2 regions of the Paenibacillus sp. SEL3 genome follow, and region 2 is predicted to be linked to the other one. Evidence: predicted binding sites of a transcription regulator. Region 2 holds the regulator's gene; the other holds the start of a gene.
What was found. The regulator LexA, encoded in region 2, represses DNA repair genes until DNA is damaged. The targets are predictions, from matches to a motif close to CGAACATATGTTCG.
Positions count from the first base shown of each region.

Region 1 (6,301 bases), 340 kb from region 2:
GTCACCATAGCTTTTAAAAGCATTTTGCAGACGTTTGCCAGTTCCCCTCGGATCTGATATAACCGTTTTGAGCATATCCGTCATCAAAAATGCGGTTTGCTGCGAATATACACGTCTCGTCTGCGGTTTAAATTCATATACGATCTTCCCGTTGGCATCCGTAATTTTGCTGATCAGATGAGGTGCATTATATACACCCATATTGGGAATCGTTCCATATGCTGCGGTCAGTTCCTCGACGGATACCCCTTTACTTAGTCCACCCAAAACCCCTGTCTGAGCATGTTCATCCTGCGGCTGAATCGTCGTAATTCCAAGAGAACGCACAAAATTCCAAGCGTTAGAAATTTTAACTTCATATAGAAACAGCCTCAGCGCAGGGATGTTGATTGACCGATTGAGTGCTTCACGGGCTGTCATAAGCCCCTCGTACCGTCTGTTATAATTTTTAGGAATATGATAACCTTTACGTCCGTCTTTCAATATGATTTGTGAATCATCAATAAGACCGGCTGGCTGAGTGTAGCCCTTTTCCAAAGCAGGTAAATAAGCAGCAATAGGCTTCATGGCAGAACCGGGCTGACGTGTCATTTGAGTTGCATAGTTCATTTGCTCGGTATTAAAATCTCTGCCCTCGATCATACCAAGTATAGCCCCTGTTTTATGATCAATCATGATTGCTGCAATCTGCTCTAATCCCTTCTTCTTACTGTACGGAGAAAAGTTTTGTGGATTGGCTGCAATCTGCCGCATATTATTATAAATTTTCTTATTTATCGTTGTATAAATTCGATATCCGGACCTTTGCAACTCTTCTCGCGTATTTTGAAGAAGCTCGGCATGCTCAGGCTTGGAAATTTCGGCTGGCGTGATATCCGGATTTTGCTGGAGCGCTAACAATTGAGCGGCTTCCCGCTCTGTCTCCAGCATCAAATAAGGGAATGTGTTATAACTTTTTTCGCGATGTGGCGCAAGAGTGGCTTTCACATCAAATTGAAGCGCCTCATTATATTCGGATAGCGTAAGTTTACCTGTTGCCAGCATTCTTCCCAACACGACACGCTGACGCTCCATCGCTTTATTGAAGCCTTCTTCATCAAAGTTCCCTTTACCATCAAAAGCGGAATAAACAGATGGCAGTTGCGGGAGACCTGCCAAATAAGCGGCCTGAGCAATATGAAGCTTATGTAGATCACTTACATTGAAAATTCCTAACGAAGCAGACTTGATTCCATATAAATTGTAACCAGCGGAACCATTACCAAAAGGCATTTTGTTTAAGTAAGCCGTTAATATTTTATCCTTGCCCATAAACCGTTCCATACGCAATGCTAGCAGCATTTCCTTCACCTTGCGGCTGTCCGTCTTATCCAGACTGAGAAAAACCCTTCGGGCTACCTGCTGCGTCAGTGTGCTGCCGCCTGTTTGGCGGTTTTCATTCAAAAGCTTCTGCTTAACGGCACGAGCTGTTCCCTTTAAATCCACACCACGGTGCTCATAAAATTGGCTGTCTTCCGTTGAAATGAGGGCGTCCACAATCGACTGAGGGACATCCTTCAGATCAACGAGCTGTCGATCCTCCTCCATGCGCATTCTTCCAACCGGAGTTACCTGATCATTAAAAAACACAAAGCTGGTCAGAGCGTTCTCATTTACCTTTTCATATATCAACTGACGTGATCGTACAGGTTCATCATGAACCAGTGCCGCTACATAGCCGGATATAAGACCTCCAGCAAATAGCAATCCAAGTACACCCGCAAACGAGAACCACTTGATATTAATTAGCAAAACTCTGCCAAAAATACGCCACCTACTGCGTTTTTGAGATGATGGTCGACGTTTTGGGTTCATAAAAATGGTTTTCTCCCCTCAATATTCATTCATTTCCACTTGTTTTTGCTCAAGATATTATGATACGCCATGTTAGGTTTTACGTAAACTCTAACATTCCAAAAAATACATTTGTATTAGGAACACTTGTTCCGTATATAATACTACTATAAGAGTATACATTCAAGAATATTTTGGTAGGATGATCAACACCTATCAGGAGAGGAGGTCGAATTTTTGAAGGAACGCAGAAATAGAACCATATTCTTATCGGACTGCCAAAGTTTTTATACCAGCATCGAAAAAGCAGATGATCCCAAATACCAACATAAGCCACTCGTTGTGGCCGGTGACCCTGCACTTCGTTCAGGCATTATTTTAGCTGCATGTCCGCTGGCCAAAAAATACGGTATATCTACAGCAGAACGTCTGGGAGAAGCGGTGAAAAAATGTCCTGACCTTATCATTGTACGCCCGCGTATGCAGCATTATATCGATGTCTCATTAAAAATAACAGAAATCTATAATGAATATACGGATTTGGTTGAAGTTTTCAGCATTGATGAACAGTTTCTGGATATGAGCGGAAGTCTCTCTCTGTTCGGAGATCCGGTGAGTATTGCAAGTGAAATTCAGCAAAAGGTACTGGCACAAACAGGAGTATGGATTCGAATTGGCATCAGCTCCAACAAAATGCTGGCTAAAACGGCGCTAAGACACACAAAATATCTTGTACATAATTATAAAATCCTGTAGGAACAAGATATTTAACGACTAAAGTAATGTACATTATTCAATTTCTTTGTTTATTGCTTTCGAAAAAAGTTTTAGATTAAAAATTTAGTTGTAGATGTCCAAGTATTTCTTATTGCTTAGACTAAGATAAGGCTTCTTTTAGAGCACTACATGCTACCCGCGTATGTTCTTTAATTAATAATTTAAATGGAATATAATGATGAGGACGTGACCCAAGCAAAGGTGCGGAAGCACCCTTTTTATTGAACTAACGGATAGCTTGGTTCCAATAATCAGGAATTTACACTGTACTAATAGTGAAAGATCGAATTTACTGGATGTATTAGTTTTAATACCTGTTTATTTATAATGCCCCCCGATTTTTAGGGATCTCTCTAGTGCCTGACCAGCTTGGGTCAAAGAGGACGCTCTTATGATAGCTTCGCTACCATAGCGTTCTTTAATTTTATCTGTTGCTTCTTCCAAGGAGCGGATACGCTCATGATCCTCAAAGAAGGAAAGTTGATAAGTTTGGTCGTCAACCAACCCACTTAAAGTGACACCTAAGCGTCGTATCGGCATACCGTTCCAAAAATTATAAAATATTTTTTTTGCTGCGTTGTACACTTTATTCGTATTGTTAGTCGGATCTGTTAGCTTTATTTGCCTGGAAAATCCGGTGGGAGCCTCATATGGACTGCATGTACAACTAACGGTCACGACAGAGCCCATGTACCCCTTACGACGACTGTCTCGACAAACTTCTTCCGAGAGTTCAAGCAGGATGGTCTCTACTTCATTTGGTTCCAAATAATCTTGGGGTAGGGTCATCATATGGCTTACCGACTTTTGTGGAGAACTGAGGGTATACGGAGCTACAGGACTCTCATCTAGACCATTGGCTGTTTTCCACATGACCTCCGCCTGTATATCCGACTGTTTTCCAAAACGAACGCGGAATTTAGACTTAAGGTCTGGTAGAGACGTTCTAGCGATATCACCAATGGTCGTCATACCAAGCCGCTCAAAATGGGACGACATCCGCGAACCTACCCCAAACATTTTATTAACTGGCTGTGGCCAGAGTAGCTGCTCTAATTCTGTCTTGGGCAACGTGAATATACCGCTTTTAATTTTTTTAGCCCAAATATCAGTTGCGCTTTTGGCAAGAACCTTATTGGAACTGATTCCTATTCGTACCCAAACTCCGGTTTGTAAAAGAACCTTCTTTTGAATTTCTCTTGCAACGGTTAAAGAATCTCCAAAAATTTTAAAACTACCCGAAATGTCCAGAAACTGCTCATCGATACTAAACACCTCTACTAGATCGGTGTATTCCTTGTATATATCCGTAATTGCTAAAGAGACATCAATATAATGTTTCATACGGGGACGGACGATCACAAGCTCAGGACATTTGTTGAGGGCTTCACCGAGCCGGTCTGCTGTAGACACCCCGAAACTTTTGGCCATAGGGCATGCTGCTAAAATAATTCCAGACCTGCGTGCAGGATCGCCTGCTACCGCAAGCGGTTTATTTTTGTACTCTGGGTAAGAAGCTTTTTCTACACTCGCATAAAAACTCTGACAATCCGCCAAAAGAATTGTCCGCTCAGTTGTTTTAGTCATGCTGTACCCTCCAAAACCGATTACGTATATACGAACATGCGTTCTTGATTATTATAATGCCAAACACGAGTTCTGTATTCAGGTAATTTATAGGACTTGTATAATTTGCAAGTGAAAAGATTGAGGAGTTTAAATGATTTTCTCCATAGGTAATGAAGTCAAAGAAACTTGCTCCTTGTTGTTAAAAAGCTAAAGAGGGACTATCCCCCAATGGAAATAGTCGTGTCTTTACCGGCGGCTTGCTCAGTCAGGATACACTGCTGCAGATTTTCCGCCACGATCTGGGCAATGGCTTTATCGGAAGCGTTACGTACGGTGGACAACTGTGGAACCACTTTCTTGCAGGACTTCCCTTCCTCCATTAGCCGTAACACGCCTCGAATTTGTCCTTCAATTCGGCGAAGGCGTGTTTTCATCAATTCCGATAATTGTATTCCATTTTAGTCTGCTCCTCTCTAACATACCGATATAGGTATAATATAGAGTAAAGAATTAAACTCATACACTTCTTAAATAAACAGATTCACCTTACCGTTCGACGCGTCTCCCAGGTAAGCAGCCACACCTGCATATTCCAAACCATCGATCAATTCCTCCTGTTTCAAGCCAAGGAGATCCATAGTCATAGTGCACGCTACGAGTTTCACTCCCTGCTCCTGCGCAAGCTCGATGAGCTGCGGCAAGGACAGTGCATTGTTCTTCTTCATGACATGCTTGATCATTTGTGGGCCAAGCCCAGCGTAATTCATCTTTGACAGTCCGAGCCTCTTTGCGCCTCGTGGCATCATCCAGCCGAAAGCTTTTTCAAGCAAGCCTTTATTCGTCTTCACAATCTCGTCTTTACGAAGTGTGTTTAATCCCCAAAAGGTAAAGAAGATCGTCACTTCATGATCATCTGCTGCCGCACCATTTGCAATAATAAACGCTGCAATTACTTTATCCAAATCGCCGCTGAAAAGGACGATCGTTGATTTTTCTGCCATCGTATTTAAACTCCTTTTCGTTTTGTACCAATACCCCTATAGGTATTATATGTGAAATGTTGATGTAACTCTTTCTGCTATATCTTAAAGAATGGAGGACCAAACCTTTATAGCTGTAAGGGCAATCAGCACAACCAAGCCGTATCTAAGCACCTTAACATTGATTTTAGAACTTACTTTGGAGCCAAGCGGCGCACCAATCACGCTTCCGATGACAGTAAATACGGTCGGCAAGAGGGGGATTGCACCGCCGCTAATTTTACCGAGGACTCCGCCAATCGCAGATATAAATACGATAGCCAGTGAAGAAGCGATGGTTGTACGCGTCGGAATCCTAAGAACTGTCAGCATAATCGGGATAAGGATAAACGCTCCTCCAGCACCTACGATCCCAGATACGATCCCTACCACAAAAGCAGATCCTACGGCAATCCACTTGTTAAAGCGCAGTTCTTGCACCTGTTCTTCTGTGCCTCTGCGGGGAATCAGCATGAGAATGACAGCCAAAACCGCAAGAATGCCATAAAGCAGGTTAATAATGCCCTCGTTAATCATGCTGGAGACAAAACCGCCGATGAGACTGCCCGCAAGAATACTGCTGCCCATATAGGACACTAACCCCTTATGCACGATCGATGACCCATTTTTACTTTTCTTTCGAAACGCCAAAACACCAGTCAACGAGGCGAAAAAAACCTGAAACATGCTGATGGAAGACACCTCATGCGGCGAAAAGTGGGCAACACCAAGCATAGACGGTACGTACATCAACAGCGGATAGTTGATAATGGCTCCGCCGATCCCTAACAGCCCTGAAAAAAAAGAGCCTACCAATCCAAGTATAATCATGACGATGAAAAGTAAATATTCCAAAGGTATCTCCCTTTCCGTTCAAGTACTGGCTTCAATAAAAACAGTATACGAAGCACATCATACAGGTTATAATAATACCAAGTAAACTTATAAGAAATGGGGAATAACGTATGCTGACCATATTAAAATCATTACTTGAAGACAGATGCCCCGTTTGCAGCAACAGGCTGCAAGTCATGAGCAATTCCGCTTGCTGTACAAAATCCTGTCCACAGGGTCATTATAAGGAAGAAAACTATTGCACACTT
Region 1 covers NZ_CM137725.1:255,077-261,377, forward strand. Annotated here, with positions in the region: gene ACYCS5_RS01320 (transglycosylase domain-containing protein) at 1-1,854, opposite strand, end outside; partial or broken gene ACYCS5_RS01325 (Y-family DNA polymerase) at 2,071-2,544, shown strand; gene ACYCS5_RS01330 (DNA polymerase IV) at 2,929-4,197, opposite strand; partial or broken gene ACYCS5_RS01335 (metal-sensing transcriptional repressor) at 4,398-4,636, opposite strand; gene ACYCS5_RS01340 (DsrE/DsrF/DrsH-like family protein) at 4,707-5,180, opposite strand; gene ACYCS5_RS01345 (sulfite exporter TauE/SafE family protein) at 5,265-6,029, opposite strand.
Region 1: the regulator LexA is predicted to act here: its motif matches at 4,229-4,242, upstream of ACYCS5_RS01330 (DNA polymerase IV).

Region 2 (6,301 bases):
TCCCTAGTTGCTGGAGTCCTCTGCGCCATGATTCCTTTCGATAAACAGGGGCCAACTGTTCCAATTGACGGAATTCAGGTTGCTCACCCGCTGTAAAATTCGCCCACAATCCTTCAAACGGATTAATGCCGATCATTTGAGTAAAACTAAAGGTTTCATAGGATTCATACAAAGCGCGTGCTTCTTTACGTACGGCTTCCTCCAGAGCTTTTGGATCAACACCTGCTTCACGGGAGCCTGTTTGACACGCTGCATCAAATGCCTCTTCTACACTACGTTCATCCCACAAAAGGGTATCATCAAGATCAAACATTACCGCCTGAATCGTCATCTGAATTATCCACTCTCTTTCCACAGTATATGTACGCCTATTTGCTTGATTAAGCATTTGAATCGTTATGTGTGCCCATATTAAGCAAGCGGCCGCAGCATGTTATATGAAATAACATCATACGGCCTTTGTTACAGAGCTACAGGCTAAATCAGTTATTTCTTGTCAACCTGTATCTGATTGGATAGCGCAAACTTCTCAAGTCGCTCTGCAATGGCATCCGTGTCATAGCGACCTAATGATTTTGTGAAAATGAAATTACCACCCTTACCTTTTCTTTCAACGGTTACGTAACCCTTTTCAATCTTGATGGCTTTCATGTCCCCTGCCGTCATTGGACGTTCTCTACCACCTTTCAGCATATAGAGAGTATCCTTTCCCACTTTCAGATAAGGACGACGGATAAAAAAGATAACAGCCAGCATCAAGTACAGGCCGAATACAAGCCAATCCATCCCTCGCATACCGGTCTTAGTCAAAAAGTAACTCATAAGCATGTACAATACAGAAAGACCAGCCAGCATAATTGGCACAGTAATATTACGGCCACGAAAAATATCCATTGCAGAACCTGCGCCGCTAATGGTTTGAATACCTTGCTTTTTGCGCGATTTATTTAAATGCGCTGTGTTTTTGCGTACTTTTCTTTCAAATGATCGGGCCATCTCTCAATTCCTTCCCAGATATATTACATTAAAACAATTGCCTCAAAGCTGATCTATATAGATACCATGAGAGGTACCTAAAACAAAAGGCAAATTGCAGGCTTGGGCGCTTTAACAACATTAATGCTTCAGCCCGTCATTTCCCTTCGATGTATCATCGTCCACAAATTCAATCGTTTCTAGCTGCTGCCGAAAATTACGACGAATGTTACCTAAATAAATTTCCCGAAGATTGGCACGTTCTGTGGTTTCCTCTTCTGTTAATCCCTCGGATTTTGCTTTGCGCGCTAATTCATTAATGCGCTGTACCAAGCTGTCTATATCCAAATTGTGTCCCCTCCAAAAAAGCAAAGATATAATACACTTTGACATGTAGAAAAGAGCTTGTCAAGGCTCCCGCATTACGCTCCCTGACAAGCTCTAATAGTCTATAGATCATAAGTCAGGAAGCTTGAGTACCTGACCTGCCTGCACTCCCCGATCCTCTAAACCGTTAATCCGCACAATTCCTTCTATATATACTCGTGTATCCATTCGTTCCGGTTTATGATTCGCGGCAATCTGCCACAACGTATCCCCAGGTTGTACTGTCAGTTTAGTCACTTCTTCCTTGGAAGCTGAAGGAGCCGCGAAAACCGTAAGTACACCTGCTCCTGCAATCCAAGCAACAATCACTATAATAAGAAGCTTAAGTAAAAGAGTATGGGTAATAATCTGCATAAAACGCGCCCTACCCTCTTTTCGGGTCTCCTGTAAATTTTCTATATTCATTGGAAAAATACTTTGATAGGTGCTATATTTCATCATGGTTGTGTCCTCCAAACGTTTGTTCTTATGTTTTCACAATATAACACGAACGTTTGTTTTGTTCAATAGAAAAGAGAACAAAAGTTCGCAATTTTTTTAGGGATTATTTAGAACTTATGTTTGTACGAACGGAGGTTCTATGCTATAATTTTCCCAAACGTTACTAAATGGGGTTGATACGGTATGTCTAAGATTTCGAGCCGCCAGCAGGCCATTCTTGAATTTATCCGCAATGAAGTGCGTCTAAAGGGATACCCCCCTTCTGTACGCGAAATAGGCGAGGCTGTCGGATTGGCCTCCAGTTCTACGGTTCACGGTCATTTGGATCGTTTAGAGAAAAAAGGACTCATTCGCCGCGATCCTACAAAACCACGGGCTATTGAGTTACTCGGTCAAGACGAATCGGATAACAGCAACTTGATTAATTACTCCATTAGTCGTGTCCCCGTCGTCGGCAAAGTAACCGCTGGTCTTCCTATTACGGCGACAGAAAATATTGAAGATTACTTTCCTCTTCCCCAACACTTTGTTGGTGAGGATAAAATATTCATGTTATCTGTTGTAGGCGAAAGCATGATTGAGGCTGGGATTGCTAACGGAGACTATGTAATCGTACGTCAGCAGCAGACCGCTGATAATGGCGATATTGTTGTAGCTATGACAGATGAAGACGAAGCTACAGTTAAAACCTTCTACAAAGAAAAAGATCATATCCGGCTTCAACCTGAAAATCCAGCCTTTGAACCGCTTCGTCTGACACACGTCAGTATTTTGGGCAAAGTTGTAGGACTCTTCCGGGACTTCCACTGATTTCTCGTTCTTCCTTCCCCGTTATTCTATCCCCTAATACAAAACCGGCTGCCTAGGGCAAGCCGGTTTTGTATTGTTATTATGCTTACTATGTATCTCACAACTATTCTTTCCTTTTAGCAACCTATTCCTATTGTATCTACTATAAAATCAGCCTCATCGTCTCAAATAATCCCCCACTGATCTTGAACAGCTATACTGTTGTGGGCAAAACTAATAGATCTTTCTTTCTTTTAGCTAAATATGGTATATTAATTACTCATAGCTCTGTAGGAGGAATTAAATGAAAAAAATAATAATTTCAGCGTTTGTTATGATATTTATCGTCGTAAGCTGTGCAGTTCCAACAATGGATCATTTGTATGCAGAAGAGAAATCACACATAACAACCTACGATCGTATTCAGTACATACAAATACTCATCCATTTCAGGTATTTAGAAAAGCAACTTGAAGCTGTAATTTCCGAAAGAAATAATTACCCAGAGGCCAGCCAAGAATATAAACAGCTCTCAGAACAACTGAATCATATTCTTGCCCAAGAGGCGTACTACGAAAAAAAACTTAACACCCTTAATAGTAAATAATTTTCATACAAACTGCATATTATCTTTATTCTACACATTAGACTCATGCCGACCTGCCTGTAACATCTCCTGCAACGTAAAGTTGAAAAGGCGAAGACAGGTTCGCATGAGTTTTTTTGTTAACCTTTAGGGATATAGGTACTAGCTTCTTTTTGCTTCTAATAGATTTATGCTGATACATTACTATCACAATTGACATATATATATAGCAGAACTAAGCAAAGGAGATATGCAGATGATCAGAAATAGAGTTAAAACGTATAAGCATCGCATCGGGAAAAACAGATATCTGGTCGTTAAAGTCTTTCAAGCCGCAGCTGCTAAAACAGGAAGCGGAAATGCACTAGCAACCAATGCCTTGAATATCAAAATTTCCAAGCGTAAGCATAAACGCCACTAAGATTCAACCGCACCTTCATTTCTTGAAGGGAGGTGATATTATGAGCAGAAGACATTGCAGACGTGATTTAAGAAGAAGAAGATTGAACATCCGTTCCAATCAAAGAGCCACTGCGCGTGCAAGAGGTAACGCACTGGCTGTTAATTTGTTTAGCGTAAACGATAGACAACGCAGACGTTAATAATTGTTTCCATGCAAAAAGCGGGAGGAATTCTTCCTGCTTTTTTTGTGTTAAATAGCACACCTAACTACTGCTATGAATCATTTAAGCAAGCGGAGGGGGATCTAAAATATCACACATAGTTGAACAGTCGCTACCATTTTACACTTTTTATAAATCTAACAGACAGGAAAACGTGTTCTCTTTTAGAATAATGTGCATAGAGAAATTAAACCAGGAGGAGACAAGCCATGATAATTAAAATGTCACTTTCATATATGGGGGATTTTAAAAAGTCAAATGAGAATAACGGCTTTATTGTGTCAGGAAAAATTATACCTAAATACGAGAACAACATTTGGTCATATATAGAAGAAAGTTTTCCCGAACCATATTTTAAACAGTATGAGGATGATGACGTCGATATCAGTTATATTAATGAACAAGGAAAATCTATTTTTTTATATTATGATGAGAACGACTGTGTTGGGAAAATTAAACTTTGTACTTATTGGAATGGCTATGCTCTAATTGAGGATATTGCCGTCGCTAAAGACTGGAGACACAAGGGAATCGGAGCAGCCTTATTGAGTAAAGCAACCGAGTGGGCTAAGCAGAATAATCTTGTTGGCCTTATGCTTGAAACACAGGATGTGAATATTTTAGCTTGTCGATTCTATGCTAAAAATAACTTTGTAATCGGCGGAGTTGATACTATGCTATATTCTAACTTTTCCACAGCCCATGAGAAAGCGATTTTTTGGTATTATAAGTTTAAGTATTCAAATTAGCCTATCCTTCTGTAATAAGGCCGAATTTAAAAACAATACCATCTTGTACGCACACTTTGCATTGCTACTTTTCCCGTATCTAGTAAAATCAAACTGATCAGCACACAAAACTCTGCCGACCAATTAAGGTTAGCAGAGCTTTTGATTTATTTTTAGAGTATTCACTTACTTCAAACGTGAGGATGAGATCATTTTCAGCATGTAATCCTTTTTTGCTCTTATCAGGAATCTGAAACTGAACGTTTATATACAATAACAGATAAAATCCCGCTAATTATAATGACCACTGAAAAAATCAATAACATATTGCTATATAAATAAGCAGATGGAAAATTAATGATTGGTATAAATTTTTGATGAATAAGACGTATTGACAATAAGCCTCCTACAACTGAAATCCCCGTTCCTTCTGATAAAAAGCTTATAAAATTAAGTAAGCTCATTCCTGCGCCAGCTTCTTCTTGTTTTAAACTACTTGAAACAATAGTGGATATTACTGTTTTAATAAAAGAAAGACCACCGAAAACAAAGACTAGAATAATAGACATCAGCCAAGGTGTCATTTCAATAAAGAAAGCAGCTACCAAAAAACTGACGGCAAGAAATGCAACGCCGACTGCTAGCACATGTAAGGAACCTTTCTTATCAACAAGTGCTCCTCCAAGAAAACCAAAGAAAATAACACTCATCGTTCCAGGAAAAATAATTCCACTGCCAATCATTGCGGTACTTAAGTGGTGAACGTCTTTCATCATATAAGGGACCATAGAAACAAATCCAGCTACGGTACCAAACATAAGCCCCCCACAAAGGATTCCTATCATAAATGCAGTATTTTCCCCCAATGAAGAATCAACAAAAGGATTGGTTACTTGTCTGATATGTTTTAAAAAGATCAAGAAAAATAGAACACTTATCACCAGAAAAGAAATTCTGTAAGAAGTTGTATACAACATAAACAATACAATACCTAGAGATATAAGCACGATTCCTGCAATGTCAAACGAGCCCTTTGAAATGACTTCCTTTTTCAATAATTTTATCAGGAAGGGAACAGTCACAAACGTTAAAACAGGAAGAAGCAGTAAATAAGACCAATGAATATAATGAGCAATCACCCCACCAATAGCCGGTCCTATCCCTTCACCCATTGCTACGATAGACCCGATGAGGCCATATTGCCTTTCCCCTGTTTTCTTTTGGGATATAGCGAGCAACTACGACCATCACAAGTGAAGGAAATGCAGCTGCACCAATCCCTTGTATAAATCGTCCCAAGATAAGTGTTGGAAAAAAAGTATGTCCCACAAATCCAATTAATGATCCTATGCAATTCACTATGATTCCAAACAGGAGCAACCTTTTAATACCTAACTGATCAGATAACTTTCCGTATATAGCTGTTCCTATAGAAAAACTTAGCATAAAGACAGTATTCACCCAATTTGTAATGGCTGGTGTCTTATTGAATTCATCAGCAATATCAGGTAAAGAGATATTAAGAACCATTTCATTTAACACACTAAAAAACGAAAGAACACAAAGCCACATTAAAATTTGGTTATAGCTCAAAACGGACTGTGAATAAGGGGTTTTCACTTTTGACCCTCCAGAAATAAGATACATTCAAGACATGAGTGTATCCTTGCTCCATATCATTGGAGGTTTAATACAGCGCCTATTTCCATACGAGAAAATGTAATGATCTTTTGGTCACCATCCCAGCCCCCTATGATTACAATATAGAGCGT
Region 2 covers NZ_CM137725.1:6,487,934-6,494,234, forward strand. Annotated here, with positions in the region: gene ACYCS5_RS29180 (HAD family hydrolase) at 1-331, opposite strand, end outside; gene ACYCS5_RS29185 (hypothetical protein) at 487-996, opposite strand; gene ACYCS5_RS29190 (DUF896 domain-containing protein) at 1,117-1,323, opposite strand; gene ACYCS5_RS29195 (LysM peptidoglycan-binding domain-containing protein) at 1,432-1,800, opposite strand; gene lexA (transcriptional repressor LexA) at 1,987-2,613, shown strand; gene ACYCS5_RS29205 (hypothetical protein) at 2,897-3,199, shown strand; gene ACYCS5_RS29210 (hypothetical protein) at 3,435-3,599, shown strand; gene ACYCS5_RS29215 (hypothetical protein) at 3,640-3,780, shown strand; gene ACYCS5_RS29220 (GNAT family N-acetyltransferase) at 4,011-4,550, shown strand; partial or broken gene tet (Tet(L)/Tet(K)/Tet(45) family tetracycline efflux MFS transporter) at 4,772-6,149, opposite strand.